DNA from 4 places in the Sphingobacterium sp. UBA7038 genome. Region 1 is predicted to be linked to each of the others. Evidence: riboswitches for the same ligand, from Rfam matches in the RefSeq annotation. Region 1 holds a riboswitch; each other region holds the start of a gene.
The links. A riboswitch is a leader RNA that binds a small molecule or an ion and turns the genes downstream of it on or off. The one in region 1 is predicted to bind S-adenosylmethionine.
Positions count from the first base shown of each region.

Region 2: linked by a shared signal. The riboswitch ahead of B3H30_RS14115 (O-acetylhomoserine aminocarboxypropyltransferase/cysteine synthase family protein) and the one ahead of B3H30_RS07135 (methylenetetrahydrofolate reductase) in region 1 are both predicted to bind S-adenosylmethionine.
Region 3: linked by a shared signal. The riboswitch ahead of metE (5-methyltetrahydropteroyltriglutamate--homocysteine S-methyltransferase) and the one ahead of B3H30_RS07135 (methylenetetrahydrofolate reductase) in region 1 are both predicted to bind S-adenosylmethionine.
Region 4: linked by a shared signal. The riboswitch ahead of B3H30_RS05575 (5-oxoprolinase) and the one ahead of B3H30_RS07135 (methylenetetrahydrofolate reductase) in region 1 are both predicted to bind S-adenosylmethionine.

Region 1 covers NZ_DLAV01000013.1:7,158-15,261, reverse strand. The annotation lists gene B3H30_RS07150 (glutamine--tRNA ligase/YqeY domain fusion protein) at 1-456, shown strand, start outside; gene B3H30_RS07145 (OmpW/AlkL family protein) at 913-1,578, shown strand; gene B3H30_RS07140 (DUF2723 domain-containing protein) at 1,723-4,752, opposite strand; gene B3H30_RS07135 (methylenetetrahydrofolate reductase) at 4,996-5,952, opposite strand; SAM riboswitch class I at 6,023-6,125, opposite strand; gene B3H30_RS07130 (hypothetical protein) at 6,355-7,206, opposite strand; gene rimM (ribosome maturation factor RimM) at 7,317-7,841, opposite strand; gene B3H30_RS07120 (30S ribosomal protein S16) at 7,961-8,104, opposite strand, start outside.
Region 2 covers NZ_DLAV01000020.1:117,467-125,570, reverse strand. The annotation lists gene B3H30_RS14125 (homoserine dehydrogenase) at 1-317, opposite strand, end outside; gene B3H30_RS14120 (homoserine O-acetyltransferase family protein) at 355-1,398, opposite strand; gene B3H30_RS14115 (O-acetylhomoserine aminocarboxypropyltransferase/cysteine synthase family protein) at 1,432-2,742, opposite strand; SAM riboswitch class I at 3,004-3,116, opposite strand; gene B3H30_RS14110 (FUSC family protein) at 3,299-5,326, opposite strand; gene B3H30_RS14105 (TonB-dependent receptor domain-containing protein) at 5,669-8,104, shown strand, end outside.
Region 3 covers NZ_DLAV01000030.1:34,557-42,660, reverse strand. The annotation lists gene B3H30_RS19430 (hypothetical protein) at 1-234, shown strand, start outside; gene B3H30_RS19425 (helix-turn-helix domain-containing protein) at 266-856, opposite strand; gene B3H30_RS19420 (hypothetical protein) at 1,277-1,807, shown strand; gene metE (5-methyltetrahydropteroyltriglutamate--homocysteine S-methyltransferase) at 1,907-4,219, opposite strand; SAM riboswitch class I at 4,298-4,401, opposite strand; gene B3H30_RS19410 (response regulator transcription factor) at 4,586-5,275, opposite strand; gene B3H30_RS19405 (sensor histidine kinase) at 5,378-7,210, opposite strand; gene B3H30_RS19400 (hypothetical protein) at 7,585-7,914, shown strand; gene pyk (pyruvate kinase) at 7,961-8,104, opposite strand, start outside.
Region 4 covers NZ_DLAV01000011.1:250,881-258,984, reverse strand. The annotation lists gene B3H30_RS05600 (hypothetical protein) at 1-176, shown strand, start outside; gene B3H30_RS05595 (DKNYY domain-containing protein) at 178-1,143, opposite strand; gene B3H30_RS05590 (hypothetical protein) at 1,639-1,971, opposite strand; gene B3H30_RS05585 (AraC family transcriptional regulator) at 2,106-2,978, opposite strand; gene B3H30_RS05580 (hypothetical protein) at 3,201-3,506, shown strand; gene B3H30_RS05575 (5-oxoprolinase) at 3,537-3,800, opposite strand; SAM-I-IV-variant riboswitch at 3,867-3,960, opposite strand; gene B3H30_RS05570 (DUF3050 domain-containing protein) at 4,171-4,941, shown strand; gene B3H30_RS05565 (TolC family protein) at 5,164-6,483, shown strand; gene B3H30_RS05560 (HlyD family secretion protein) at 6,483-7,544, shown strand; gene B3H30_RS05555 (hypothetical protein) at 7,544-8,104, shown strand, end outside.

The DNA of each region.
Region 1 (8,104 bases):
GGGCTTTCCGTACGTTTGAAACATGCTTACATCGTTACCTGTCATGATTTTGTGAAAGATGAAAACGGAAACGTGACGGAAGTTCATTGTACCTATGTTCCAAACTCAAAATCAGGAGAAGATACTTCAGGATTAAAAGTTAAAGGAACAATCCATTGGATCTCGGTTCCACATGCGAAAGAAGCCGAAGTAAGATTGTACGACAGATTGTTCAATGATGAAAATCCTGCCGCTGCAGAAGATTTTAAAGCATCGATCAACCCTGAAAGTTTACATATTATCCAACGTGCTTACATTGAACCGGATCTGGCTAACGCTACGCCTGGAAAGGGATATCAATTTATACGATTGGGTTATTTTACATTAGACACACAGTCAACGCCAGACCATCTAGTCTTTAACCGTACGGTTACATTAAAAGACTCCTGGGGTAAGGAAGTGAAGAAAAATGCGTAAAACCGTAACTTCTAAAATAGAACAGGTCGGATTCATTCCGACCTGTTCTATTTTAGGAGCGTTCCTATTCCATTCAATATGCATTGACATACCGGATTTGTATCCCCATTAGCCCTGCTAAACGAGACTCCAGTCCCCCACTTGCCCCCAACTCTCCTAGCAGTTATTCTGGTGCACAATCCGCAGTTGCGCGAATGACATACTTTCATAACGTTTGCTCGTCCTCAGGCGAGACAAATGCGTGTAATAGCCCTATTATCCCAATGTGGCTTGAAAAACTATTACAGCGGATTTACACCTACCCATACTTTCCTATTTTTTACAACAGTAATTTATAAAGGTACATCATCTGCAATAGGAAAAACATCGTATCATTCATTTTTCAACCTGATTATCGTCACTCTTTTGCCCTGATTTTAGCAATAGTTTTACAGCAAACAAAATACCCTTAATGATATGAAAAAGCTACTTTTAATTGCACTAACACTTACCCTAGGCGCACTAAGTTTACAGGCACAAACAATCCCTAATCAACGCTGGCAAATGAGACTCAGAGGTGTGACAGTCATGCCAAACGAATCGGCCAAGATTAATACCATAGGCGGAGACGTCGACATCAATACGAAATTTATCCCTGAACTTGACTTCACCTATTTCTTCACAAAAAACATTGCGGCGGAATTGATCCTTGGGACTACAAAACATAAAGTTAATACAACAGGTTCAAATTTAACTGCCATTGGTGGCAGTCCATCCAGCAATGTGGATCTTGGGAGTGTATGGCTCCTCCCTCCCACACTGACAGCGCAATATCACTTCCTCCCCGACGGTGCCATTAAACCCTATGTAGGAGCGGGAATAAATTACACCATATTCTATAGCGTCAATGCGGGGCAAACGGTTAAAAATGTAAAATATGATAATGCTTTCGGCTTTGCGACTCAACTGGGAATTGATTTTAAGCTATCTGAAAAATATTTCGTGAATTTAGATGCTAAGTATATTCTTTTAAAGACCGATGTCAATGTGGATGCGTCAAACCTCGCCCCCAACCTATCCATACCGGCAAAAGTTGACATCAACCCCTTCCTGCTCGGCTTTGGAGTCGGCATGAAATTTTAATAACTCGGCTCATTCCCTATCCTATATGTATCGAGGCCTCTTCCAATATTTTAGAAGAGGCCTCATCTGGTTTCTTATCTCAAATACGTTAATCCAATGCCCCATTAGGCGTGCCTGGTAATTTGGTTCAGTTCATCATCAAAATTATTCTACGCCGTACCAATTTTGATATTGCTGCCTCAACTGCTCAACACGTGCCAATCGTTTGGTATCCTTTGCTTCCAATAAAATAGCCTTATACCGGTCTACAGAGTCCAAGCCGGTCTGAATATCATTCCACTCAAAGCTCAGGTTTTTCTTATCCATTACCAATTGATGTAGGTATTCCATATTTTCAGCGACATAGTCAAGGTTACGGTCCATCATCCTGTTGGCCAGCTGAGGTTGCCCCGAGCGATACAGACTATCGATAATATCGGCATAATTGATGGCGTCCGACATCGCATATACGCGATCGGGCAATTGATCGTATGCTTTTTTTGCCACCTCCCCAGCTTGTTTGACCTGGCCATTGGCTAAAAGCATTCGGGCAGCTTTTCCAAATATATCACGGGCGTACATGCTTGCAAAGCGGAACGAATCTGTATCCAAGTATTGTGCATTTTTAACATTACCCCAATGATACGTATGCATAATATTGCTATATAACGCCTCCATATTAACTAGCCCACCCTGCTCACTTCGTTTTCCTGTCGACTGATCTGTAGCAGTGACAGGCATCAATCGAGAAGTAAAGCCCTCATTGACCAGGTATTTATCCAGTCCCAACTTAATATCACTTGGCAGCATATTCGAAAAATATATCGGTCTGTCCCAATGATTATTTTCAAGCACGGATAACAGGGTTAAATCCGACCTGGTCAGATGATCATTCGGAATTTCCCATTCCATTGCAGAAACTATAGCTCCCTGAAAATACGCCGGAACCGCATTTTTCTTAACCACCTCGTCTTTATCAATGCGCAATTGGACTTTCTTGGAAGGGAAATAGTTTTCCATATCACCGGAATTCAGCTGAACTTTATACTCCGGATCATCCGATGTGACAAACTGCAATAACTGCTGTATATCTACCGCATTGTCAAGTTGTCTATCTACGAAAGGGATATAATCACGAACGCCTTTTTTCGTCTTTTCAGCGGGAATCGTCACGGGGAGCCCTGCCGCTTGATACGTGGGTTGTTTGGCCTGTTGCATATACCAATCGCCTGTGAGATAGCTTAACACGACAACCCGAACATCCGGACGTACGCCCTCTACTTCTTGCAAATACCATACAGGAAATGTATCATGATCGCCATAGGTAAATAGAATAGCATTTGGAGCACAGGATTCCAAATAATTGCGTGCCATATCCCTTGCCAACGATTTCTCGGACCGATTATGATCATCCCAGTTTTGATGAGCCAAAATAATAGGGCCTCCCAACAGCGCAAAAGAAATACCTGTCGCTAAAGCGTAACGTGTTTGTACAAAACGGTTGAAAAACCGAACAAATGCTATTACTCCCAGCCCAATCCAGATCGCAAAAGCATAGAAAGACCCCACGTAAGCATAATCTCGTTCCCGGGGTTGCATAGGAGTTTGGTTGAGATAAACTACGATCGCTACCCCCGTAAACACAAACAGCAAGGTCAGTACCAAGGTATAAGGTTTATTGTTTCGGTACAACCAGATCGCACCAGCTATTCCGAGTAGCAGTGGAAGAAAAAAATAAGTGTTCCGGCTCGGGTCATGCTCCTGCGATCGAGATATTTTATCTTGCCCCCCTAAACGCCAATTATCCAATGGTCTGATCCCCGACAACCAGTTGCCGTCACTATAGGTCCCATATCCTTGCCTGTCATTCTGTCTACCCACAAAATTCCATAAGAAATATCGGGTATACATATCTCCCAGTTGAAAATTAAAAAAGAACTTAAAATTATCGGAAAACGTTGGCTGTTGCCCTTCTTTCAAATTGAGGTAACTTCTGTAATAAGCTTGATGGCTTCCATCTTGGCTATAGATACGCGGGAAAAAGGTTTCCTTATCAAATTGATATTTGTCTACCTGTGTGAAGGGAACATACTCCGACTTATCTTTCCGATAGCTCGTCTTACTATCGACGCCAACCACTTGCGAGTCATAATAAGGTCCTTTGAGTAACGGTTCCCGTATATATTGTTCACGGCTCAAATATCCTAAAAAAGAAAATACATTATCCGGCGCATTATTGTTCAAGGATGGATTTGCTTTCCCTCGGATCATGACCATGGTGTAGGAACTGTATCCAAATAAAACAAAACAAAGAACCAGCAAGGCTGTATTGAGTGTATATTTCTGCTTTTTATAGGAATAATATAGACCGTAAATTATCAATCCCCCCAATAATAGGCACGAGAAAAAAATTCCGGTACCAAATCCCATTCCCAATGAGTTCACAAATACGAGATCCACTTTAGCCGCTAGACCGACTAACCATTGAATAATTCCCCACAAAACGGCCCCCAAGATCAGCACTCCGACGAGGAAAGCTTTTATTGTCCCTTTCGCATTAACCTGTCTCGCTCTTCGGAAATAAACAACCATCGCGATAGCCGGGATTGCTAAAAGATTTAATAGATGCACTCCGATCGAAAGCCCCATAACAAAAGCAATAAAAACCAGCCAACGATCGCTACCGTCTTCATCTGCACGGACTTCCCACTTTAAAATTGCCCAAAATACAACTGCTGTACATAAGGAAGACATTGCATAAACTTCAGATTCTACTGCCGAATACCAAAATGAATCGCTGAAACTAAATGCCATTGCACCGACAACTCCTGCGCCGAAGATCTGCAGGTAGGTTGACAAAGAAGCTTGTTTGTCTTTGTTGAGTAGCTTTTTAGCAATGGCGGTTATTGTCCAAAATAAAAAGGTAACAGTAATTCCACTGCAAACTGCAGAACCTATATTCATCCAATAGGCGATCTGCCCCTTATTCCCTAAAGCGAGATTAGAAAATATATTCTGAATAAGAAGAAACAATGGTGCTCCCGGTTGATGTGCCACCTCCAATTTATAGGCACAGGCTATAAATTCACCGCAATCCCACCAGCTTACCGTCTTTTCAACTGTAGCGATATATACACAGGTGGCAATTAGTCCGCAAGCAAAACCGAGTAGAGAATTTAATCTATTGTACGTCATAAGGTCAATTGGTCTATTGTTAAAATCCTTTTTAGCACTTTAAGTTAAAAAGTTATCCTGACTCCGACACACGAATTAACACTATTTAACACCAGTACCTGACTGTAAACAGGCTATTCAACACTGAATATAGAGATCGACCTAAACCACGCTGCCGAGACTTTCAACCTATTTCAGGCTTTCACAATGAATATTATCATAAAAAAGGGAGCTTATCTGCTCCCTTTTTTATCATTTTATGAGTTAGGCTAGTTTTTCAACAATCTTCTTTGTTGGACCAGGATTACTCATCGTATAAAAATGTAATACCGGAGCGCCAAATTTAATCAGCTCCTGACACTGTTGTACCAACCACTCTTCACCTACCTGTCTGACGTCGGCATTCGTTTTACATGCCGCGACAGCGTCACTCAGTTCCTCTGGAATATCTAAATGAAAAATTCTTGGCAAGGTCACCAATTGCTTTTTTGTTGTCAGTGGTTTTAATCCCGGAATAATGGGCACATGGATTCCATTGTCCCTACATTTTGTTACAAATTCCTTGTATTTTTCAACATTAAAGAACATCTGAGTCACAATAAACTCTGCTCCCATATCGACTTTTTGTTTCAGATATTTAAAATCAGTATTGAAATTTGGAGATTCAAAATGCTTTTCGGGATACCCGGCTACTCCGATGCAAAAATCAGTCTTTTCCGACGTGATAATGTCTTCATGCAGATACTTTCCTTTATTCATATCGGTTACCTGTTCCAATAGGTCTGTTGCAAAAGCATGTCCACCATCGGTTGGTATAAAATCGGCATCGCCCTTACGTGCATCACCCCGCAACACCAAAACGTTATCTATCCCCAGGAAGTTCAAATCGATCAATGCATTTTCAGTTTCCTCTTTTGTAAAACCCCCACATATCAAATGTGGCACCGCATCCACTTTATATTTATTCATGATGGCCGCACATATCGCCACTGTCCCAGGACGTTTACGATAGGAAACACGTTCCAGTAATCCACTCGCATGCTCTTTATAGATATAATCTTCCCGATGGTAGGTGACGTCGATAAAAGGAGGTTTAAACTCCATCAGTTCATCCATGGTTTTAAAAATACTTTGGATGCCCTGCCCTTTCGCCGGTGGCAATAGCTCAAAAGAAAACAATGTTTTTCCTTTGGCATTCTGGATATGATCGATAATCTTCATTAAAAAACTGTTTTTAGTTTGGTTGGCTTACATCGAAACGCACACGTCGAGGAATCGTTTATCTACATGTAACTTATCTTTCCCACATGGAGTAGGGTAGAATTTAGCACCTTGAACAATACAGGTTGCTAAGGCTTCAACGGGTCTATTCCCTCGGCCTTTCTCTATAAGCGTTGCTAATATCGTTTTAAAAAATCAAAAGACAAAAATATTTTTTCGAAAAGGCAAAAATAGCAGCAAAAAGACTTCAATAAACGATGTTTCAACGTCACTTTAGCTTTGTGTCCATGCAACGACAGGATTCTTCGCGCTACCAAGAGTTAAAGACCTAGAAAAACCAGTAGAATTAACGATCGAGGATCATAGACAGCGAAGAGATTGACTATGCCACAAGAACATTGGCTAAAGATTAGCTGCCAAAGAATTCCGTAAATTTTTGAGATAAAATGTGATCAATAAGAGTCCCCGAACATGGTACTCTTCTTTCGATCCATATTTAAATCCGTCAAATAAATAGTGATAGGCGACTAATGCCTCTTTTTCGTTGTAAAATAATTCCTTCCAAGAATCAGGAACATCTGCCCATGCCTTGAGCACAATGCCATTCTCGGCATAAATAATTGGTGATTCGACACCATCCATTCGATAATCGTGATGGGTGCCAGAGCTTGATATGTGTTGGAAATAAGCGATAGAATAATCTACGAAATTCAAGGCCCTCGCTTTTATCTCCTTTTCACTTTCTGATTTTACCGGAGCATTTCGCCATAAATTCACTTGGCTATCAAATTTACTGGGCGTTTCCCGGATAAGGGTTTTATCTAACACAAAGTTGATATAAAGTCTTTCACTAGTGGGTATACGTGCTGAGCTAAACTGTGAAAAATCACCTCTCAGCTGAACAAAATCTTTTTTTATTTTAACAATATCCAAAGCGACACTACCTTTTTTCTCATCCGTCAATTCTAATCTATCACCGTCAAATTTGTACTTACCAAAGAGTAAGATATCATCAATCGCCATGACAAACTGGTCCTTATCATGAAGCGAAAGAAAGGATCGGTATAGAATAGGATCATTACCATAGGTATCTGCCTCCACATTTTGGGGAGATTCTCTTTTTAATTTATGATACTCATCATTTGGATAGCCCAATATCATTTGGTAGTTGCCTTCAGGAAACTCCTTTTTCTTCCCAAAGAAAGTACACGAAGACAATGAGAGTGTGAATAACAGCAGTAATAACGGTTTCAAAATCAATTAATAATTATGGCCAATAGTAATATTAATATATAAGGACCAAGATAAGAAATTACTGCAATAGTAAGTATAGGATATTCAATTGAATAAGCTTGGGGATATGCCTATTCCTTATACAGATCGACCAATCCCTCAGGCAATTCAACTTCAATGATCTCCTCTTCGCCATCAATTCCTAAGATCAAATCGTCGGACAGCGGAAACATCAGTTCTTTGCCATCCATATCTACTGTGGCGACAAATTGTTGTGGGAATTCCTGAACATCTGTTATTTGCCCCAGTTCGCCATGGTTTTCATCGATCACTAAAAATCCGATTAAATCAGTATATCTAAAATCATCCGGGTCTCGCTCGGGCATTTTATCATTGGAAAGATATAGCTTTTTACGAACGAGTACCTGAGCCTTATCGATATGATCCACATCCTCAAATGTTACATAAGCAGTGCTATTTTTTTGAAATTTAATGGCATCAACAAAATAAGGAACAAGCTTTTTGTTCACTTCCACAAAGACAACATCGATATCCAAACTCTCGTATTCTTCGAATTCAAAAAACAGTTGTACTTCTCCTTTAAGACCTCTTGTTTTACTGATGTAACCGATGTAAAAGCATTGATCAATAGTCATATTTTTCTTATTTGGCGATTAGCTGTGAGACATGATTTGGCAAACGATTAGCCTATTGGCTGTTTCAAAAAAAGCCGGCTCAAGATTGAGTCGGCTTTCTCGAATACTTTATGAAAGAATTAACCTTCAGTTTCTTCTGATGCAGGAGCTTCAGTCTCTTCAGCAGCAGTTTCTTCTGCTACAGGAGCATTTTTAGCAGCAACAGCAGCAGCTTTTTCTTCTTTTTTCTTAGCTTCAGCCACTAAAGCAGCTTTTTTAGCTTC
Region 2 (8,104 bases), on a different contig from region 1:
AGCTCTTCCAAATGGCTGGCAATCATTTTTTTATTGGCAGATACCACATTTTTCCCCGATTTCAAAGCACGAACAGTTAGTTGGTATGCTGCTTCGGCATCATCGATTAGTTCGACAACAGTATTAATTTCTGGATCACCTAAAATTGTTTCGGCATCGGTAGAAAATAAATCTGCTGGTAGCGAGCGTTTTTTATCTCCGTTTTTAATGACAAATTTCTTGATCTCCAGATTAAGATCTTTGGTTTTGATGATATCGTAAAGACCTTGGCCTACGACACCAAACCCAAACATCCCTATTGTTAATTTATTACTCATATCTCTTCTTAAATTCTCTTATATATTATTTACTCTCTTATACTAATTCGTTTATGTATTCTTTTTGTTCCCGCAGAAAGCTGCTAATGATTTTTGTGAGTTTTTTTGTTTCGATCAAAAAGCCATCGTGGCCATAGGTCGATTCAATCTCTTGATAATGGGCATTGGGAACATGTTGCGCGATGAATTGTTGCTCTTGTGGCGGAAACAACAAATCTGTATTAACGCTCAGGACTAAAGTTGGACAATCAATGCTCGCCAAAGCAGATTCAATAGATCGTCTTCCCCGACCTAAATTGTGACTGTCCATTGCTTTGGTCAGGAAATAATAGCTGTACGCATTATAGCATTTCACCAATTTTTCACCCTGATAGTTCTGATAGGAGGATGCTTTATAATGATCGAGTTTTTCGTTATCATCTTCCTTTTGCGTGTTGGCATACGTTGTATAGTTGCGGTAAGACAACAGTGCCATAGCGCGTGCAACTTTCAATCCTTTAGCTCCACCATCAGGGTGATTGGCGTAAAAGGTTCGATCAGTTGTAATGGCCAGACGTTGACTTTCATTGAATGCAATACCCCATGGTGAGTGGACGGCATTTGTTCCAACCACGATGAGATGGTTGATGGCTATACTGTGCGATACGGCCCATTCCAATGCTTGTTGACCGCCTAATGACCCCCCGATAAGGATCTCTATTTGTTTGATTTCCAGGTGGTCCGCAAGGACTTGATGTGCGTGAACCAAATCCCTCACTGTGAATTCGGGGAAAGATAGGTAATAGGGTTGTCCGGTTGCTGGGTTTACAGATAGCGGATTACTGCTATTATATGCTGATCCTATGACATTGGCACAAATAATATAATAATCGTTTGCATCAAACAACTCACCTGTTCCAAAAAGACCGGACCACCAATCCAGCACATCTGCATTGGCCGTTAATGCATGGCAAACCCAGATCACATTGCTGCGATCTGCGTTGGGTTTGCCAAATGTTTCATAACTGATTTGTAAATCAGTAAGCTCTCTTCCATTTTCAAATACAAAAGGCTCCGGGTGCAGATATATATGCTTACTCATTTCACGTTTAAGTTTTAAGCCGAAAAAATCTGATTATTTAATTTTATCAAAAGCTTGTTGTAAATCAACTTTGATATCATCAATATGCTCTATTCCTACAGAAAGACGTAATAAGCCTTTGAAGACTCCGGCATTGGCTTGATCTTCATCACTCAATTGTTGATGGGTTGTAGCTGCTGGATGAATAATCAATGACTTCGTATCACCAACATTGGCTAAATGACTGATCAATTCTAAGCTGTCGATAAAGCTATTGGCCTTTTGCGCTGCGTCACCTTTAAGCTGGAAAGAAAGTACCGCGCCATAGCCATTTTTAAGGTATTTTTGTGCGTTAGCGAAGCTCGGAGAGCTTTTTAATCCCGGATAGTTTACTTTTTCTACCTGTGGATGCGCCTCAAGCCATTTTGCGACCTCTAAAGTGTTGTCTACATGGCGTTGCACCCGCAAAGACAAGGTTTCAAGTCCTTGTAATAATAAAAATGAATTGAAAGGGGAGAGTGCTGGTCCGAAATCCCGGAGCCCTTCCACACGCGCCCGAATGGCAAATTGAATATTTCCGAATGGTCCGCTTTCACCGAAAACTTCGGAAAATACTAAACCATGATAGCCTTCAGATGGTTCGGAAAATTGCGGGTATTTTCCATTGCCCCAATTGTAGTTTCCGCCGTCGACGATGACACCGCCAATGCTTGTGCCATGTCCACCGATCCATTTAGTTGCCGATTCAACAACCACATTTGCACCATACTCCAGAGGTTTAAATAAATAACCTCCGGCTCCAAAAGTATTGTCGACGATTAATGGTAAGTCATATTTTTTTGCTACGGCAGCAATTTTTTCAAAGTCGGGAATATTGAAACTTGGGTTTCCGATTGTTTCAACATAGATTGCTTTTGTTTTATCATCAATGAGCGCTTCAATTTTATCGGCTTCGGCGTCTGTTGCAAAACGAGCTTCGATGCCTAGGCGCTTAAAAGAAACTTTAAACTGGTTGAATGTACCGCCGTATAAGTTGGATCCCGCAACAAAATTGTCACCACTTTCCAAAATATTATTTAAAGCTATAAACTGTGCCGCCTGGCCGGATGCAACAGCAACAGCTGCAACTCCACCTTCCAGTGCCGCAATACGTTGTTCGAAAACATCCGTAGTAGGGTTCATAATCCGTGTATAAATATTACCGAACTGCTTTAATGCAAATAAGTTTGCGCCGTGTTCGGCATTTTCAAATACAAAAGATGTTGTTTGATATATAGGAACTGCTCTAGATCCCGTAGTAGGGTCAGCGACTTGGCCAGCGTGAACCTGAAGAGTTTCGAATTTTAAATTTTTGTTTGAAGACATAATATATCAGATTTTAAGGGTTCAAAAAGAAATTGCAAAGTAAAAAGAGAAGCATACACACCTCCTTGAAGGGTCTGTTAAATCTTTATCCAAGAAAACGGAAATGATTTTTAACAAGCATGGAAGTGCATATGCATACGCATTCGCATTCGCATCGATACAATTGTACGATGGGTTACACTTTCGCTTATCGTGCGGTTCACTTGTGTTGAACCTGAATTTTTAATGGACTTCAGTAATTTAATAATCATTGTCTTATGTCATTTATATGCTCCAAAACGATATTGTTTTGGACAGGAATTGGCACCTTTTCAAACAAATTGAAGGTTGCCAGTGGGTCATTGAGCCAGTCTCTCGCCACTTCTTTATAAATCAAGACCTACTGATGAAGGGAGGTGTTGATTAGAAATCTTCTTTCGAAGACGACACAAATATAAACTCTTTTTTTATTAAAGCAAAAGAAATGGTATTTTTTAGTTAAAGGAATTTTGAATAACATGCCGATTGGCATCGCATATCTTCCGATGAAACCGCAAAAGTAACTGTCAATCGGGTATTATGATTTCTTTAAATTGATCCGTTCTGCAGTTTGATTTAAATCTGTTAGGAGAGGTTTAAGCGCATCGATTCTACTATGGATATCATAGGCGAGGTGGCGATTCGTCTTTTTGTTTAACGATAGCGAGAGGCCCACCAAATGGGAATTGACCTGATATGCGAGTGCCTGAAAATGGTGAATATGTGACCAATCCATCCATTTGTGCTCGGGTTCTTTTTTCATTTGATTAATGGCGTCTGAAAACAGGGCCATGGCGGTCTGCGCCTTTTTACGAGCCAGTCGTATATCAAACGAACTTTGTCTTTCGTCCGACAGACGGTTATTGATGATCTGGAAATAATGCGCGTTGTAAAGGGATACCTCTTTTGCCAGCTGAACCATGCCTGTGCTCTGGCGTACAGGTATCAAGAAATAACCCGCTATAGCCAAGAATGCTCCAATCAGTGTGAAAAGTATTCGGCTGCCTAAAATGAGATTGATGTTGCCTTCGAACAGATTGAGTGCAATCACAATTCCCAAGGTAATGAAGATGACACTGACCATATAGTTAGATCGGTTGAACAAAAAGAATCCAAAAAGACCCAATGCAGCTATGGTTAGGAGTGCTGGAAGAAAATGAATAGAAATTAAGCAGAACACACCAACTATAATACCCGAGAATGTACCGACAATACGTTCTATATTACGGGTTTTTGTCATTGAAAATGCTGGCCTGGCAACAATAGCGATCGTCAGTAAGATCCAATAGGTATATTTAAAATCCAAAAATAAAATACCGATCAATGCACCTGTTCCAAAAAGAAGAGCCATCCGAACCGCAAATCGAAAAAGCGGATTATTCAGATGGAGTTTACTTTTTAGATCAGCGAGATTACGTAATGGTCGACTGATAAATTGTTGGTACTCGCTGGTGTCAATCTTATCCTGAATTTCCTGATTTTGATAAAAAGCGACCTGGATTCTGTTGAGTACATCAATAATTGCTTCGATGTTGCTTATGATCGAACATAATATACCTTTTGCTGGATCGGCCTGTTGTTCTTGAATTTCTTTTAAATCCCGTAAGAGGGCATTAATTTTAAAGTTATTATGGTATAATTGATGTGCATACCGGAACCTCTTGTTGGGTTGTGAAAAGCTATCGATTTCTAACGCTAATAATTTGATTGTGTGACGAATTAAGGGGAGGCTGCCCGTGTCTGCAAGATTTTTGCGAATTGCATCGTAGTCATGATCAAGCGCAATAATTAACTCATGGAGGTCAATTAATCCATAAACCTGACTGAGCCAATAATTGCTTTTATGCCACTGTTGGCTTATGATTTTTTTTTCTCGAAACAGAAGAGACCTGATTTGTTCCTGCTGTTCGCTGATCTGGCCATGAATTTTTCCTACGCGACTGTACGTAATATTCAAAGGAATATCGGGATCGTAAGACTGTGATCGTATCAATAGAAATTGGGACAATCCATGAAAGCCATTAGCCATGGCATGTTTTAAAGAGCGATAAGGTTGTATATAGGCTTGTAAAAGGCTAAAAAAGTAATATATTATGGACCCTGTTGTAATCTGTAAGCTAACCGCAAAGGGGTGTTGTGGGGCCATTCCGATCACAAAACTCATGAGAATCAATGTCATGTTTCCAATTGCAGCATAGCGGGCTCCAAAAATGCCGTATAAGGTGCATATAAAACCGGCTGACGCTAGCACGATAACCAAGGGCCAATGATAGGGAAATACAATAGCTGTAAACAATGATGCAATAAAGAAGGTGGGAATACATACCAGAGCTGAAGAAAGTTTATCTTTTCTGTTGCCAGGAGGATCGGTGAGTGTCGTTAACAACGATCCGACACCGATTCCGATAGCCGTGCTCGCTTGCGCTCCCAATAAATAGATCGCCAAACTTGGCAAAATACTGACTGCAACATTACGTAATGCGTCTCCAGCATGCTCGCCATGCATAAATCGTATTATAAGGATATAAATACGGTAGAGTCTTTTCTTCAATGATACAGTGCTCATGAATCAGTTTACTAATTTTCGATGCAAAAATACAAATATTATGCTTAATATTTTTTGTATACAATTTATTTGTTTTGAATTTTATTTGTTTTTTGAATTTTTATTTTGATTCGATGTCATTTTCCTACGATATGTTTCAGAAGATTCAAAATTATCTCGCATGATCCTATCCGCTGTAAAAGCGATCAGCGAAGGATAGGGTTTACCGATATTATTTGGTTGTCTACCGAGTGAATCGCACTACCTGTCTATTTCTGCTAGTCAACGTGTAATGAATACACGAGGTTTGTTGTCATTATTATGAAGTTGACTATCCGATCGATAGCCCAAAGAAATTACATTATGAAACCACAAAAAATTAAATTGCTCTTATTTTCTATTGTTTTATTCCTGTGTTCTAATGCCGGACCCGTTTCAGCACAGTCTGACGGGGGGAAATTACGTACTGTCGTTGTTGGGCAGGACAACAAGCCCATTGCTGCCGCAAATATTTCACTGTTTCGTAAACCCAATGATGTCTTGTTAAAAGGAACCTTATCCAACGAAAATGGAGAAATTGTGTTGTTTGCGATACCCGAGGGGAAGTACAGCTTACAGGTGTCCACGGTGGGTTATGGTACTTATCGTTCTGGGGAAATAATGCTGCGTGCGGGTGATTTCAAGGTGCTGGATACGATTCGATTACAGCTGGAAAGTAAAGTGCTGGATGAGGCGCAGGTAATTGGCAAGAAGCCATTAATTGAAAGTCACCTTGATAAAGTTGTGCTCAATGTCGAGAACAGTATTTTGGCAACCGGAAATAACGCATTGGAACTCTTGCAAAAGGTCCCGGGGGTAACTTTAGACAACAAAAAGATCAACCTACGTGGAAAAAGTAATGTGATCATCATGATTGATGGTAAGCCTACTTATCTTTCTGCAGATGAAGTGTCGCGCTTATTGGAAAATACAGCTTCAAATGCAATAGCCTCGATCGAAGTACTCACCAATCCACCTGCAAAATATGATGCGGCAGGGAATGCAGGAATTATTAATATTAAGACGAAGAGGAATACGCAATTTGGAAGTAATGTTAGTTTAAACCTCAATTTAGGGCAGGGTAAATATACAAAGGCTGATGGTGGCTTTCTCATAAACCATCGTAACAATTGGGTGAACTTATTTTCTTCCTATAACTATGCAACTGCCTTAGGCTTTAATGATTTAGATATCGATAGGGCTGTAGATACCAAAAGCGGGACGACTTTTTTCAATTCGGATTCTTATTCGAAATTCCGCTATCGAGGTCATAATTTCAAATTTGCGGCAGATTTTAACCTGGGGAAACAGGAGGTCATTGGATTTGTGGTTAATGGTAATGTAAGCAATGGTCATTCAACACGGGAGGGAAGCAATCTGATCGCTTCTCAAAAAGGAAAGCTTGATTCGGTAGTATTAGGAAGTAATTTGTCAGATTTTAAATACCATTACCTCACTTATAATCTGAATTACAAAAAGACATTTGATACCTTAGGGACTGAATTGACGTTTAATGGGGATTATTCATATTCGAAAAATAATGACAATAGCACTGTTGGAAACCATTTTTTGGACGCAAACTGGGAAGAATTTAAATCACCGCATATTTTCCGGAATGATATGCTTTCTAAGGCAAAAATATTAGTTTTTAAAACCGATTTTGTGCATCCTTTTAATAAAACGACGAAACTCGAGGCGGGGTTAAAATATAGCCGCGTAAAAACAGATAATAATTTGTTGTACGAAGATCAGGATCAGCAAGGCGAGTTTGTGCAAAATAATGGTCAAAGTAATCATTTTTTGTACAATGAAAATATAGCAGCAGCTTATTTCAGTTTAAATAAATCGTTCGGAAAGTTTTCGGTACAAACTGGACTGCGTGTTGAAAATACGAGCTCCCTAGGAAACTCAGTGACGCTTGGGCAACAAACAAAACGTACCTATACCGATTTTTTTCCATCAATATTTGTACAGCAACAAATTAATGATAATCACAAGCTTGGTGCGAGTTATAGCAGACGTATTGACCGCCCTGATTATGGGTCATTGAATCCCTTTGTGTATTATTTGGATCAATACACGTATCAGTATGGCAACCCTTATTTAAATCCACAATATACCAATTCGTATGAAGTAAATTATACCTTTAAAGATCGCTATTTACTGAGTTTGGGCTACAAGAGGACCAACGATGCAATCACTCAGGTGATAGAAAGTAATTCAGAGACCAAAGCTATTGCACAGACCGATCGAAATCTGGCTTATTTTGATTATTACAACATGAATGTCAATATACCCGTTAAGCTTTTTAAATGGTGGAGTATTTCTAACAATGCCAGCGCTTTTTATAATAAGTTTAGTTTTGATGAACACTCCGGAGCACAACGCCAATTGGAAAAGTTATCGTTCCAGGTAAGTTCCAATCATGATATCCGAATTGGGGAAACAACAAACCTGGAGCTGACGGGCAATTATTTCTCGCCAGCAGTATATGGCGTATTTAGTTTTCAGTCTTACTATGGCATTGATCTAGGTGCAGGTAAAACATTTCTTGACAAAAAATTGAATGTCAAGTTGGGTATAAATGATGTCTTGAATACAAGAGGCCAGCGCAGATTGTCGAGTTATCAGGAAAATGGATACTATCGTATACGAAATGCATATGATAGTCGGGTTATCCGATTGTCTGTTTCTTATCGTTTTGGTAATATGAATATTAAGTCAGCCAATAAAAAGGGAGGGAATAATGACGAAGATAAT
Region 3 (8,104 bases), on a different contig from region 1:
CGCAATGTGAATAATATCCTACGAAAAAACCGCCGTATTTTATTAGATGCATTGAGTGGGGTGGGTATGGTGAAGATACAACGGGAAAAGTTAAAGCGGTTGGGATTTGATTTTAAGTTTCATACACATACTTTTTCCAATAACAAGGGGCAGACCTATAGCTTTATTTACGAAACAGGGTATCTGTTGTTGGAGAATGATTGGGTATTGATTGTTCAAAAGAAACCGCTGTGATATTGATCACAATAGATTCATTTGTATTGGTTTAGTTTGCAGAACTGAGCTTGGCTTTTCTTATTGCAATATAATTAAAAATAGTAAACGTTAGAATCAATATGTAATAGCATACTGGGATGAGTAAAAAATAGGCGCTATTAAAGATATTGGTTAAAAAAGACGGTAGTGCAATTTTAAAAAAATCTGCAATAATGATATAGCCTATGAAACTTCCGAGAAAAAATAGTCCAACAGCGTGTATTATAATTATTTTTTTTAGGTGCTTACTGTATAGGGCGTCTTTGTTTTGTTTCGTATAACCCATAATTGCTGGGACCAATAGCCCTAATAATGGGTTGACCAAAAAGGTGAGCGATGCTAAATATAGCGCTTTAATACTTCCTGTTTGATTGTTGTCGATACTGATTTGATTTACATTTGGCATAATGAGTTGTTCTAATGGTATTTCCAAAATTTGACTGATCTGTTTGAGACTAAATCCACTGATTTCTTCCGTGCCTTTTTCTATGCGTTGTACTGTTCTTAGCGATACCCCCGCTTGATCGGCGAGTTCCTGCTGCGTTAGTCCCTTACGTTTTCTTGCTAGTTTGATTAATTGATTAGCTGATTGACTTTCCATAGTTCAAAGATGGGGAAATAGTCGTTGAATTTTAGTGAAATTGATGCGACAATAATATGCCAATATCGTGCTGAACAATATAACAGATTAATAATCAAAAGTTTTTGGAATTTGGTAAATATTTTGAATCTTTGCAATTCAATAGAGTAATTAATAAAAACGGAAGAATATGTTTGCAATATTAGAAAACCCCGCTTCGTCCACAGAGAAGATTCTCGGGAATATTCTTCGGAATACGGCCCTTTCCTAATCTTCTTCTTAATACGTTAAGTAACCTAGGTTGATATTGGCTAAAACGTGGCGCTCGAAATGGTAGTCCACTTTTCCAATATGCTTAGCTTATTCAGGAGTTTTAAAAATCCAGTTACTTTCAAAGTTATCGTGAAAGCTGGATATGAATGTTATGTTTTAGAAAATTTTATGAATTCAGTAAATAAATATGTCCTTCAGGCGCTGGATAACTATCCGATGTATTTGGAGGAGACCATGGAATCCTTATCCTATGCGCTATCCTATGATGAGTCCAATACAATGGCGCTGTGTTTGATGGGAAGAGTTCATGCCGAACAGCTATTGGACTATGAGCAGGCAAAAAGGTATTTCCAGGAAGCTTTGGTGCATAATGTGCAGGCACTGGAAGTATATCCTTATTTCATTCAGACATTGATTGATATGGGGGAGTATGAAGCTGCAAAAAAGACGATCAAATTTGCTTTGACACTTCCGGCCATGCCCTTGACAGGAATCTGGATCAAGAAAGCACTTCTATTTGAAAAAATGAGAAAATACAAAAAGGCATTGAAGGCGTTAAAAAAGGCTAAACTTGAAAATGTTGACCTCGATTTTTCGTCAAGCCTGAAGGCGATTGAAGATCGGATTAAAGGAAAACAGGAAATTAAGAACGGGAACGAAAAGGAAAACAAGAAAGAACGGAAGAACAGCCGAAAATAATCTCACCTTATTCGGATAACAGTTTTTATTTTGAACGAAGCCCAATAAAGAAGCCCTAGCTGAAATTTCAGCTAGGGCTTTATCAATATAGTTTAAGAATTATTCTGCTCTTAAGATTTTCGCAGCCTCAACCATAGACTCTAAAGCCGCTTTGGTTTCTGGCCAAGCACGAGTTTTCAAACCACAGTCAGGATTAACCCAAAGTTGTTCTGCTGGAACTACTGCTTTTGCTTTGCGCAATAGATCTACCATCTCATCTTTGCTTGGAACACGTGGTGAGTGAATGTCATAAACACCTGGACCAATATCATTTGGATATTTGAAATCACCGGCGAAAGCATTCAATAATTTCATTTGAGAACGTGAAGTCTCAATCGTGATAACATCGGCATCCATTGCAGCGATATCTTCGATCACATTATTGAACTCAGAATAACACATGTGTGTGTGAATCTGTGTATCGTCTTCAACATTTGATGAAGAGACACGGAAAGCACGTACTGCCCAGTTCAAGTAATCTTTTTGATCAGCTTTACGTAACGGTAATCCTTCACGGATAGCTGGTTCATCGATTTGTATGATTTTGATACCTGCTTTTTCCAAGGCTTGTACTTCATCCAAGATCGCCAATGCAATTTGGTAAGTCGTTGTTGAGCGCGGTTGATCGTTACGTACGAAAGACCATTGTAAGATTGTTACAGGACCAGTCAACATACCTTTAACCGGACGATTTGTCAATGATTGTGCATATGAAGACCAACGGACAGTCATATCTTCAGGACGGTATACGTCACCATAGATAATCGGAGGTTTTACACAACGTGAACCGTAAGATTGTACCCAACCATTTTGTGTGAAAGCGTAACCAGCCAATTGTTCACCGAAGTATTCAACCATGTCATTACGTTCGAATTCGCCGTGTACTAATACGTCGATATCCAATTGCTCTTGAAGACGGATGGTGTTTTCTGTTTCTTCTGCGATTGCTTTATCGTATTCTGCCTGCGTAATAGCACCCTTTTTCAGATCTGCTCTCCATTTACGAACATCTTTCGTTTGTGGGAATGAACCGATAGTTGTGGTCGGGAACGCCGGTAAGTTGAATTTCGCTTGTTGCGCTGCTTTACGGTCTGCAAATGCTGAAGTGCGTTTTGCATCGTCATCAGTAATATTGCTTGTACGTGTTTTAACCTCTGGTTTGTGGATCAATGGAGAGGTACGGCGGCTTTCAGCAGCCGCTTTGTTCGCTTCGAAGCGTTTTGCTGTTTCAGCATCAACTTCTCCCTCCGCTAGTACGGCTAAGTCTTTTACTTCAGCTAATTTTTGTTTAGCAAATGCTAACCAGTTTTTTACTTCAGCTGGTAGCGATTGTTCATTGTGTTCATTGTCTAAGTCAAAAGGAACGTGCAACAGTGATGAAGAAGGAGCTACCCATACACGGTCTTTTCCTAATGCATCAACAGCCTGTTTGATTTTAACCAATGATTTTTCGTAATCATTTTTCCAGATGTTACGGCCTTCAACAATACCTAAAGATAATGTTAATGAAGCAGGAACTTTAGCCAATACCGTATCCAATTGATTTTCACCGCGTACCAGATCCAAATGTAAAGCATAGATAGGTAGGTTAACTGCGATATCTTCGTTGTCTTTTAAAGATTCGAAGTAAGTCGTTGCGATTAATTTGATATTTTTTGCTGCTGCAGCTAATTTTTCGAAAGTAGGTTGATATAAAGCTTTTACTTTAGCATCTAAATCCAATGCTAAGAAAGGCTCGTCAATCTGAACATATTGTGCACCAGCATCAGCTAGTTTAGCTAGTATTTGCTCATATACTGGAATAAGTTTATCCAATAAATCGATACGGTCGAAGCCAGCTTCTTTTTCTTTACCGATCAAAAGGTATGTAATAGGACCTAATAGAACTGGTTTAGTATCGATGCCCAATGATTTTGCTTCGTTGTATTCATTTAAGAATTTTTCGGAAGTCAATTTGAATTCTTGATCTTTGGTGAATTCTGGTACCATGTAGTGGTAGTTCGTATCCAACCACTTGGTCATTTCCATTGCAGTCACGTCGATTCCTTCTTGTTGGAAACCGCGCGCCATGGCAAAATATAGATCTAAACTGTAATTGTTGTCTACTTTATTCAATAAAGAATGGTAGCGAGCAGGAATTGCACCAACAGTGAGGGTTAAATCCAATACTTGATCGTAAAAAGAGAAATCATTGGAAGGGATCAAATCTATTCCAGCATCTTTTTGTGTTTTCCAATTGCCTTCACGAATTTTTTTTGCTGTGTCCAATAATTCCTCAACAGAAGATTTTTTAGCCCAATAGGCCTCATTGGCTTTTTTCAATTCGCGGAACGCGCCCACACGAGGGTAACCTAAATTGTTAGTCAATAACATAATGAATGTTTTTAATATTTCTTTTTCAACTATATTTCTTGCTAGAGAGAGAAGGACACACTAGAATTTGGTGACTTCGGCTTATCATTCCCATATCAAGTAGGGTAGAATTTAGCACCTTGTCAAGGGACAGGTTGCTAAGGCTTCATCGGGTCTATTCCCTCTGCCTTTCTCTATAAGCGACGCTAAGTTAGAACATTTCTTTTTGAAATGCAAATTTTTTATAAAAGTGCGTCAATTTTTTATATTCTACTAAGGATGAAATTGTTTTGTTCTTTTATTTTCATCCACGAATTCGAGTAAGTCACGCTTGAATACGTGTGTAGCATAAAAAGGGGAATGACTATATTTTTCATTCCCCTTTTTTTAGCTGACCAAAAGTTTGTAACCTTTTCCGTGCACATTGACAATTTCAACTTTGCTATCTTCTTTTAGATATTTACGAAGTTTACTGAGAAATACATCCATACTTCTACCCGTAAAATAGTTATCATCATGCCATATTTTTAACAACGCTTCTTCCCGGGTCAGCACATCATTTTTCTTTAAGCAAAGCAAGCGGAGTAGTTCAGCTTCTTTCGTGGAGAGTTTTTGCATCTGTCCTTTGTAAGAAATCTGCTGACTTGTATAATCAAAGAAATAATCGCCAATTTCAAATTTATCCGCAACCACTTCTTCTTCTTTGTCTCGAACACTGCGTTTCAGCAAAGCATTGATGCGGAGCAATAATTCTTCCACTCGAAAAGGCTTGGTGATATAATCATCTCCTCCTAGCTCAAAGGCTTCGGTCTTATCTTCCATCATCCCCTTTGCTGTGGCAAAGATAATAGGAACAGTATTGTTTGTTTTTCTGATTTCACGTCCAACTGTAAATCCGTCCTTTTTTGGCATCATGACATCAAAAATACAAAGGTCGTAGTTATTTTTTTTGAATTGAGAAATCGCTTCATCTCCATCCGTGCATAATGTGACGTCAAATTTTCCCTTTAATTCGAGATAGTCTTTTAAAAGATCCCCCAAATTAGGATCATCTTCTGCTAATAATATCTTTTGCATAATGAATATATTAATTTTCACCAATGTCCCTTGATGCTGATAAATCAGCCTTCCTCAACCTTTGAAATTTTTTAAAGAGGAAATATACAAAAAAGGAACGTTTTATTTTTTAATAGGCAAAATTACTTCAAAGGTCGTGCCTTTATCTTTTTCACTTTTAACTGTAATTTTTCCGTTCAGCCTTCTCAGAATGTCCTGTACATAACTTAAGCCAAGGCCAAATCCTTTGACATTATGAACATTCCCAGTTGGAATACGGTAAAACTGGTCGAAAATCTTTTGCAGGTGATCCCGGCTCATCCCAATACCATTGTCGGCTATGGTGACAACAATGGTGTCGCCAACATTTTTTGAATTGATGTTGACATGTAAATCTCCTTTGCTGTACTTGATGGCATTATCCAAAAGATTGTAAAATACATTGGAAAAATGTAACTCATCACCAACGACAACATCCTTGGTCGCTGCAAGATCTATACTGAATTTCCCGCCAATATTTTGCATCCGTAGCTGCATACTGTCCGTTACTGCCGAAACAAGATCATTGATGCATACTTCTACCTGGTCGAGTTTTAGCGTTTCTTTTTCTAGTCTTGCCAAATCGAGCACACGTTCAATATGATTTCCGAGTCTAACATTTTCGTCGTAGATGATATTAGCCAATTTCTGAACGCGCTTGTGGTCGGCATTGATGTCTGGATCTTTAAGTGACTCACTGGCAATCATAATTGTTGCAACAGGTGTTTTAAACTCATGCGTCATGTTGTTGATGAAATCCGTCTTCATTTCCGAAACTTTCTTTTGTCTGAAGATGATAATCAGTGTATAAGCAAAACACCCCACCAACAAGAAAAGCAGTGCCAGCATGGGCAGCAACAGATAGCCCATATTATCGGCAATTATCGCCTTTTTATTGGGGAAATAGATGGTTAATTTTCCTGGCGCAGCACCGATATCACCTTTAAAAAGTGCCGTTGAGTATTTGGTTGTATTTGTTGGGTTATTTAAAGCGGCTTCGTTTAAAATATTATTTAGTAATATATTGTTTGTGCTCCATATTTCAATATTGAAAGGAGCTTTAATGTCGCGTTGAGCCAACTCCTCTTTGATAAGTTCTTGAACGATGATCACATTCAATCGATCCTTTAATGGACGTTTAGCAAGCTCCATTCCAATAGCAATATCTTCGATGTAGTCTGCTTTTTTGCCGCCCAGCATGGCAACGGAATCATATACATTAAAGCCACTCCACGCGTTTTTTCTGTTGAGGATATCCAATCTTTTTTCCAAATCAGAAATTGTTTTCGCAAGTTTCGCATTCTCTCTTGGAGGTAATGTGGCTACCCGGAATTTTGTTTGTTGATTGACCAGTGGGTCCATTAGGGGGATAACAAACCGCGTGCTATCGTCCTTCCCATTGATCTGATCATCTACCTTTGAAGCATTTAACATGATAAAAGCCTGTACCAAATTATCGTCGGTAAGCTCATTTGAAACAGAAAATTTGATAAATTTCTGGTACTCCGGTCTTTTGATGTATGTTTCGTAGAATGAATTTTTGATTTCAATTACATTTGGATACAATGCACGTAATTGGTCTTCTTGCTCTTTAAAGTTTGAGAAAACAACATGTTGTTTGTTTTTTAATTCTTCAATTCTATACTGTATTTCGAGTTGCTCGGCCAAAAGACGTTGTTTGGCCTGTTCCTGCTTGGATTTTTCAATGTTACGCTCCTGTTGAACCTTAGCGAAGTCAACTACCTCCCGTCGTTCAAGCTTACCGGCAACAGCTGTAATCGCAGCATTGACGGACTCATCAAATAATTGAGACTTTTGGCGATAAGAATCTCTCAGAAAATAGAATTGCATGGCCAATACCCCAATTAGAGCGAGAGACATCAGTCCAATGATTAATACAATGCTATTTTTCTTCATTAGTATTGGGTATTAAATAAATGTATTTTGAATATATCAAAAAGTTTATAGCGCTCAGTTTATTTACCATTTGCGTATTCATCCCTTATGCCATGTGAGCGGCCATTTAAGGTGCGATAGCTCATTTTTTCTTAAATTGTTACAAATATAAAGATGCTAATGTGTTTTGTAGCTGTTTTAACAATGTTTAACAGCAATCTGTTTAAATATAGATGCTGTTCTTTGTAAATTAGTGAATAGAAATGGATTATGTGCTGAATTGCGCTGTGGACAAATTTTAATCTACGCGGTTGAGTCTAACTGCTGGAGAAGTGAATAAGCCGAATATGAGGCGTTCATTGGTACAATGAGTGCTCTTTAATAACTATATAAAGATGAAAAGCTACGTATTATTATTGGTATTGTCTTCCATAGGAACCATTGCTTTAGGACAAGTAAAGGTGAAACCGCAGATTCCTTTAATGGAGGAAAAAGAATCAAAGATGCCTGTCTTTAAATTGGATTCTTCAGATGAAAAGTATCATATGCCGATTAAGAAGCCAAATCGTGTGGACGGTCTAGCCCCAATGCCAGGAACGGAAAAAATGCCCAAAGGTGATGAGAAAGAAAACAATCTTCCTTTTAGGCGCTTGAATGATTCGCTAAAGGTGAAGGACTTTAAATTAAAAATCGACTCCTTGTATCCAAACAAGCAAAAAAAATAGCGTTCTAGATAGAACGCTATTTTTTTGCTTTAATCCTTATTGTCCATTATAGCTGGGAAACACGGATTGTATTTGTTTTACCTTTTTCGATTAACGGTGTCGAAGCTGTATTGATAATGATAGATCCAGGTTTAACGTAGTTATTTTTTACAATAAATTTGTTAACATCATGAATAGATCCATCTGTGCT
Region 4 (8,104 bases), on a different contig from region 1:
TAATAGAACTTTGTGTGAAAGCACAAGCGGGTACGCTCTTATTGGTCAACCAATCCAATAAGGAAGAAATTGCAAAAGGGGATGAATTCCTGTTGCGCAACTGGAGCTACTATGGACTTATCGAAAAAATTAAATACAAGGCCAAAATGGTCGGTATTAACATTATTATAGAATGAATTAATCCAATTTTTCGCCCCGATAAAATTTCGTATACGCATCCCGTGCATAGCCGTTGTCTAAGTACTCAAACGTGCTAGCACCGGCTCCCTTTAACTCCTGGCCGCGATAGTAAACAGCCCAGGAGTCTTTTGCATAACCTCCTCCAAGCGCTTTAAATGTAGATGGCGAGGCACCCTTAACTTTTACCCCTTGATAGTAAACTACCCAGGGATCTGCCGCATAGCCGTTTCCGATTAATTTGAACGAGTTGGGGCTGCCGCCCTCCACTTTGACTCCGCGGTAAAAAAGATTCCAGGCGTCTTTGGCATAGCCATCATCAAGGTATGCAAAGGCTGAAGCAGAAGCCTCTTCCACTTTCTGATTTTTATAAAAAACAGACCAATTGTCCTTAGCGTATTGACCGCCAAGGGGCTGTGTGTTAGGACCAGCAAATTTATCATTCTTTTCACCCCTATAATAGCTCGACCAATTATCTTTTGCATAACCCCGGCCGAGATTTTCAAAGCTTGAAGCATTGGCCCCATTAATTTCCTTGCCTAAATAATAAGCTTTCCAGGGGTCTTTGCTGTAACCATTTCCCAATACCTTGAAGGAAGACGCTGTTGCGTTTGACAGTGGCTTGCCATAAAAATAAACCCTCCAGGCATCGCTAGCGTAACCGTCTCCCAGGAATTGAAAAGTGGATGGACTTGCATCAGTTATTATTGCTCCTCGAAAATAAACCTTCCAGGTATCCTTTGCATAACCCGAACCTAAAAATTGAAATGAACCGGCATTGGCGTTCGGAATTTCTTTACCACGATAATAAACGCGTGATCCGATTTTGCTGTAACCATCGCCCAGATGGTCCTGTAGGAAAAGAGCAATATGGTTATTTTGCGCAATATTTGCACAAATAGCCTGTGTGGCACTAGTCAATAAAAGAAGAACGAGCATGGTTTTAAATGGGACTTTTGTCATCATATAGGGCATCGGGTTAAATTTGAAAGCAAATAATCATGTTGTACTCTTGTTAATGAGACCCGGTAATACTCGTAAAGTTTAGTCAATAATTAAATTTTTTTGAACTGTTACCTTGCACTTTTTCCGAGATCGGTTTGCTATTTATTTGCCGATGCTTTGCTGTTTCTCTGCTGTTTGATTGGTGGTTCTTTGCCGTTTCTTTGCTTATTCTTCGGGTCTTCTTCGTATCTGCTTCGAGAATGGTTTGCTATTCGTTTGCCGTTTCTTTGGTGTTTCTTCGCTGTTTCTCTGCTAAAATGGTAATTAAATAGCAACCAATCGGCAAAGAATAGGCAAAGAATAAGCAAGCAAGGGGGCTAGTAAGCCCCTAGCATACCTTACGCGATTACGACCAATCACCCTAGAGAAGGCTAATGCGATCGCAAAAACAGGGGCGATTGGTAAGTTAACCTGCCTAACAGCGAAAGGCTGAACACAAGGTTGCATAGATGGCACTTATTTGGTCGGCTGTAAGTGTATTTCGGGAAAGGAGTAACTGGAATCCTGGATCGTGGTAAACAGGGAATAATCGGTGTAATCGGGAACGGCTATTCGCAGGAGATAGCTGCCCTTTTTTATCACCTGTATTTTAAATTCGCCATTGCTATTTCTAACGGTATCCCGACCTAATAAAGCCAAGGGTTCCCTTTCCTTATTGGACGCATAGGTTTCAATAATAAAATACCCAACGGGGTTATACTGATGGTCAACCAACCGGCCGGTAATACGGTAAGGTGGAGTAGTAAATAGCCCATACAGTGAACAAGAGAGTAGCAGTAGTTTCAGCATATTTTTCCATTGTGTAGCTCGATAACATACAGGTATCCAGCTGATGAATCTTAAAACGGAGATCCTCACCTCACGATTGGAATGACGATCTATGCAAAGGTAGCCTGCTGCGTCATTGAATAAATATCACAAGTTTATGAAAAACTATCATTTTGCATTTTCTGCTTGTATGCGGAAGGAGATAAACCCGTCAGTTTTTTGAAAAATCTGGAAAGATTATTAGGATCGCTGAAATGAAGTTCAAAGGCAATTTGGGCGATAGACTGTTCGTCCAATAGAAGCCGCTGTTTGATTTCTTGTATTTTTCGGTGTTGGAGGAGGGTAATTGGACTATGTCCGGTGTAGGCTTTGATTTTGCGATTCAGCTCATTGCGGTGTATTTTTAGTAAACTAGCATATTGGTTGCAGTTCAGGTTAGAATTGACATGCTCTTCCATGAGCATTTTAAATCGAGTGAGCAAATTGTTGTTCGCGCTTTCGCTGGCTATATGATGAAATGCACGAAATAGCCGGTCCAGTCGAAGTAAAATACTGGCAAGCAATGCGCGGATCATATTGAGGCTGTCGGATCGGAACGCACCGACTTCAAAAACAATTTCGGAGAGCATAGATTTGAACAACCCAAAATCACCGTCCATAGCGACAATATAAGGTGCAAACGAATAATTGTAAAAATAGGGAAGTTTGTAAACCAGTGTTTTATCCTGAAAGAAAGATTCCAAAAACTCGGGCTTAAAGATTAAATGAAATCCTTTGACACCGTTTTTATCAAAGTCACATTGCTTAATCTGATTGGGCGAAGCAAATAAGATGGTGCCTGGGCATAATTCGATACGCTTTTCATTGGTGTATGCCACTCCGTTTCCCTTTTCAAAAAACATGATCTCAAAAAAGTTGATGGTGTGCGGACCGGCCTCAAAAATCAGATCGGTATTATCCTCGAACCGATGGGCATCCATCGCTAAGGGAAAGCCGTATTTGCTGTCTTCAAAATCAAAATAACGCATAATAGTGTCTTCAAACCAATAGGAAACGCCTAAGCGTTAAAATCGCAATGAATAAATATAATAGTTTTTCTGAATATTGCTTGACAGGGAATTGAGGCCCCATCCGTGACATGCAAGGGCTACCGGTCAAAAAAATACGAGCCATGTCATATTCAGGTCAATGAAAGGTTGTATAAGCTCCTTAATTTGAAAAAGTAATATTTTTTTTGTATATTGCTGGTTATGAGTTTTAAAGAAAAATTAGAGAACTGGCGCACGTCAATCAATCGCGCCGGTAGTGGTGAGGAATTGTATATTTTGCTTTTGAACTATAAAAGGTTTATCAACAAAAATTGGGTGGACGATTTTGGCGATCCGGGCAACTGGAAATCGGAATTAAATCAGGTCATCAGCAAAGTAAGAAACAAGGTGGATGTAGCAGATATCAGAGCCTGCCAAGATTTATCGTCCTATCAGGACGATGCCCGGCAGACCGCACATTCACTCAATCATACGTTAAAATATCATCACTCATTGACAAAAGGGTAGGCTAGGCCTACCTTTTTTTGCCGATAAAGATTATTGTAAAGGAATCAGGACATTCTGTTCCAAGCGTACAGGAACATGCTTCACCGAGGTAAAACCGTCTTCCTTGGAAATGATGTTGGAAAGATCCAATCCTCTTTTGGAGAACGTACTGATCAAAGCTGTTCTAAAGGTTGCCTTGGCTGAACCCCAGCCTTGTCCTAAAATCGTGTCATTGTTGAGCTGGATCAGTTCATCTGTTGAGTAATAACTGAATTTTTCCAGTAAGTGTTGGTAAAGATTTGTTGTAGTAGCCATACAATTTAAAAATTTAAAGGATTAAACCATAAACTGTATCCAGATCTTGTTGGGAAAATAATCGTTCTGTGACGTTTATTTTGGTCGAAACCCGTATTAATTTACCACCGCGGTGCCTGCACTCGGTTGGTATTGCATCATGCAATTCTGAATACTCTACAAATATAGTAGATTATTTTTTATAATAAAAAATATTTTTGTTTTTAAGGGTAAATGAACGTTAGCAACAGGAATAAGGCGATCAAAAGCGAGGCGCGTTGTTGGCTGTGATTTGGTTATGAAGCGGATAGCTGGAGAATTAAATTATCATGCTACTGTAATCTCATCGAAAATACTTTTAAAAACAGAGATAAGACAATACTTTTGCGCCATGAATAGAATTGCGGAAATTAACGAATACATTGCTGCCGAACGCGAGGTATTATTACAACACCCTTTGTATCGTAAGATCAAAACGATCAAGAATCTACGTTCTTTTACAGAAGGGCATGTGTACGCTGTATGGGATTTTATGTCTTTACTAAAAGCTTTACAGATTAAATTGACCTGTACGACTTTACCTTGGTTTGCGAGTGAGCATCCATCAACACGCTATCTAATCAACGAAATTGTCTTGGCTGAGGAGTCGGATGAATACATTGATGGCCGCCGTTTGAGCCACTTTGAGATGTATCTGGACGCCATGGATGCCATGGGTGCCGACCTTCATCTGGTCAACAAATTTATTGCTCAAGCCAAAAAATCGAGCAACATATTCGATGTCATTGCAACGACCACATTGGATAAGCGGATCAAAGACTTTTTGAATTTTACATTCGAAGTGATTGCTGAGGGCGAGGTGCATAAAATTGCCGCAGCATTTACATTTGGACGCGAAGATCTTATCCCGGGAATGTTTACCTCTATTTTGGAAGAAATTAAAACAAACTTTCCTACAGCCAATCTGGACAGCTTTATTTATTATTTTCAACGCCATATTGATCTTGACGGCGACGAGCATGGACCGTTGGCGATGCAGATGATCGCAGATCTCGCGAAGGACGATGAGGTTAAATGGACAGAAATGAAAGAGATCAGTAAAATAGCGCTACAAAAAAGAATCCAGTTGTGGAATGCAATAGAAGATTCCTTATACGGATAATTTATTATTATACCGTCGAGAAAGGCCTTTCAAATCACGATTTGAAAGGCCTTTTTTATGTGTTGTAAAAAAGGATATTGTAAGGGCTTCTTGGCAGATATTGGTCTTTTTGTTTGAATTGATGAAAAAATGTCTTTTTTCCATAACATATTGGCGTTTGTGAAGAAATCCAAGTTCCAATAAGTGTCTAAGTTTGCTACGCAAAAAAATAATAGAGCACACGTGAACTTTTTTCCTCCCTATTGGGCAAAAGGAATACTAACCATGGGATTGTTAGTATTCGCTATTTCGGACACCTTCGCCCTCGATTCTTTGCGCATGTCCCTGAAAGACATGATCGACAAAGCACTACAGAACAGTAAATACATCGAGCAGTCTTATTTGCAGCTCAAAGAAACTGAGGTGGCGGTACAGCAGCAACGCATGGAGTTGCTGCCCAAGATTTCCGCCCGAGCTTCTGCCAGTTATGCGAGTAATATGCCTGTTTATGATCAAGGCCTTTTAAATAAACCCTCCCAGCATGATATCATTCACTACTTGTACGATAGCGGTTTGGATTTTTATCTGAATCTCTACAATGGGCATCGGGACCTGATGAAAATTGAGTCCAAAAAATTGGAAAATGAGCTGGCTAGAATCGATTGGAAGAATGCCGCGGCGCAGACGAAATTGGAGGTTTGCAATCTTTTTTTGGATTTGGAACTGTCGTATAGTAACCGATCTTTAATCGAGCAGGATATTGCTGATCAACGGGCACAGCTCAAGGAGATTGAGCATCTGTATAAGGCGGGTGTTGTATTGCACAGTGACGTCTTGCGTATTTCGTTGGAGCTTTCGAAGCGGGAACTGTTGCTCGTGCAGATCGGTCATGATATTCAGGCTGCAAATCAGAAGCTGCAGCTAATTGGTGGTATTACTGCGGAGATTGTGCCCCTGCCCGAGCAGTTTCAGGTGGAAAACCCCAGCTATGAAGCGCTTGTTGCCGAAGCGCGAAGCCATGCTTTTTCCCTCCTAAAATCCGAACAGGAAGTGGTTTTGAAGAAGTTGTCGGTCAAACAGGCGCGATCAAATTATCTTCCTGAGTTGGGTTTGACCAGTACATTCACCTTTGCCAATCCACAGGTTTTCTTGTATCCCTATAACCCCAGCTGGTATAATCTGAGTATCACAGGGCTCAAATTAACCATACCGATCTCGGCAATTTATCTCAATAAAAACGTGGTGCGCGGAGCACAGATCGCCTTGGATCGACAAGAGGTAAAACACCATCATGAAGAGGAGATTCTGGAAAATCAGCTGTTACAGGCCCTGTTGGATTATCAATTGGCTATTAAGCAGCAGGACGTCTGTCAAAACAATAAGGCGTTGGCGCAGGAAAATGCACGGATTATAAAAAACAGGTATTTTAAATCATCGGCTTTGATTACAGATCTCTTGGATGCTGATATGCAATACCTAAAAACACTTTTTGATCTTGAAACCGCACATATTGCGCTACAGAAACATTATTATTTTATCGAATTTTTGAAGGGTACTATCTAATGAAACCTAAATCACGAAGAACAGTTGTGGAGGCACAACTCACTCGAATCACCAACTGGTTGGCTGCAATTGTCTTGTTGGCCTTGTTGTTATGGGGCGCTAACACCTTATGGATGCGCTTGCGGTATACCTATACAAATGATGCACAGGTAACACAGTACATCAATCCCATTGTTTCCCGCGTAGGAGGTTATGTGGTTTCTGTGCATTATCACGATCACCAATTGGTTAAACGAGGTGATACCCTATTGCTTATTGATAATAAGGAATATAAATATGAGGCGGATCAGGTAGCTGCATCCGTCAATAAGGAAGCAGCAGAGATCAATGTTCTTCATAGTCAAAAAGAAATCCTCCAGGCAGAGCATGAATCTTTGCGGACATCCATTGCTGCTGGCGAGGCACGTGTAACGAAACAACAATTGGAGTATGATCGATACAATTACCTGTTTCAAGAAAAGTCTGCAACAGCACAGCAGCTGGAGGATGTAAAAGCGACGTTGGATGTCTACAAGAGTGAACTGGCTTCGTTAAAACATAAATTGCAGGCTTCACAGGAAAGGGTGCACGATGTGGACATGAAAAAAGGTGTCGTTGATGCCGAGCGCGTTCGTTTGACTGCAGCTGTTGGCCGCAAGCGGCTTGATGTTGGGTATACCGTTATTCGCGCACCTTACGATGGACAGATTGGCAAACGCACAATTGAAAAAGGTCAAATGATAAGTGCAGGCGAAGTTTTGGGCTTTATCGTCAATAGAGAAACCCCAACCTGGGTAACGGCTAATTTTAAGGAAACACAACTACGTTATTTGCATCTTGGTAATAGGGTTGAGGTGGTTGCTGATGCGTATCCGGATCAAAAATTCTATGGGAAAATTATTTCCATCTCCCCAGCTACGGGTTCTGCATTCTCCCTTTTGCCGCCAGATAATGCAACGGGCAACTTTGTGAAGATTGTACAACGCGTACCTGTGCGCATTGAGCTGGATAAGCAAAGGGGAGCCCAACAGCTTCTTTCGGGAATGAATGTGAATGTTTCGGTATCAAAAAATCAGAACTAGTGAAAGGAATTTTCAAAGAATGGGTGCCGGAGTGGTTGATCAAGCTTATCCTGTTCAGCAGTTTAATGCCGAGTATGGTCTTATTTTTCCTGCCCGGTGCAAATACAAATGTCACCGCTGGATTTTACGGTGCCCAACCCAGTGATGTCCAGTTCCTGATCATTTTGTTTTATGCTGGTTTTGTTGGATTCTACGTTTTAGAACGACGCTTTTTTTTATACTTTCCCATCAAGCAGTACTACATTATTTTTAACCTTCTACAGCTATTGAATTGCTTTTTGATGTACAGTATCACCGATATCAGCTGGGTATATGGCCTGCGCTTTTTCCAAGGAATGTTGTTTGCTTCTGCCGTAAACTTATCGATCTCCATGATATTCTCACGGTTGAAAAGCGATCGGGCTAAAGAAGTAAGTTACGCTGTCTTTTTCGGCATGTTACTCTGCAGCTCCCCATTTAATACCTTCGTCACGGCCGAATTTATCGATTCATTCAATTTTGATCAGCTCTACCTATACGCTGCCTTATCATTTGTGCCAGGTCTATTGCTCATTATGCTA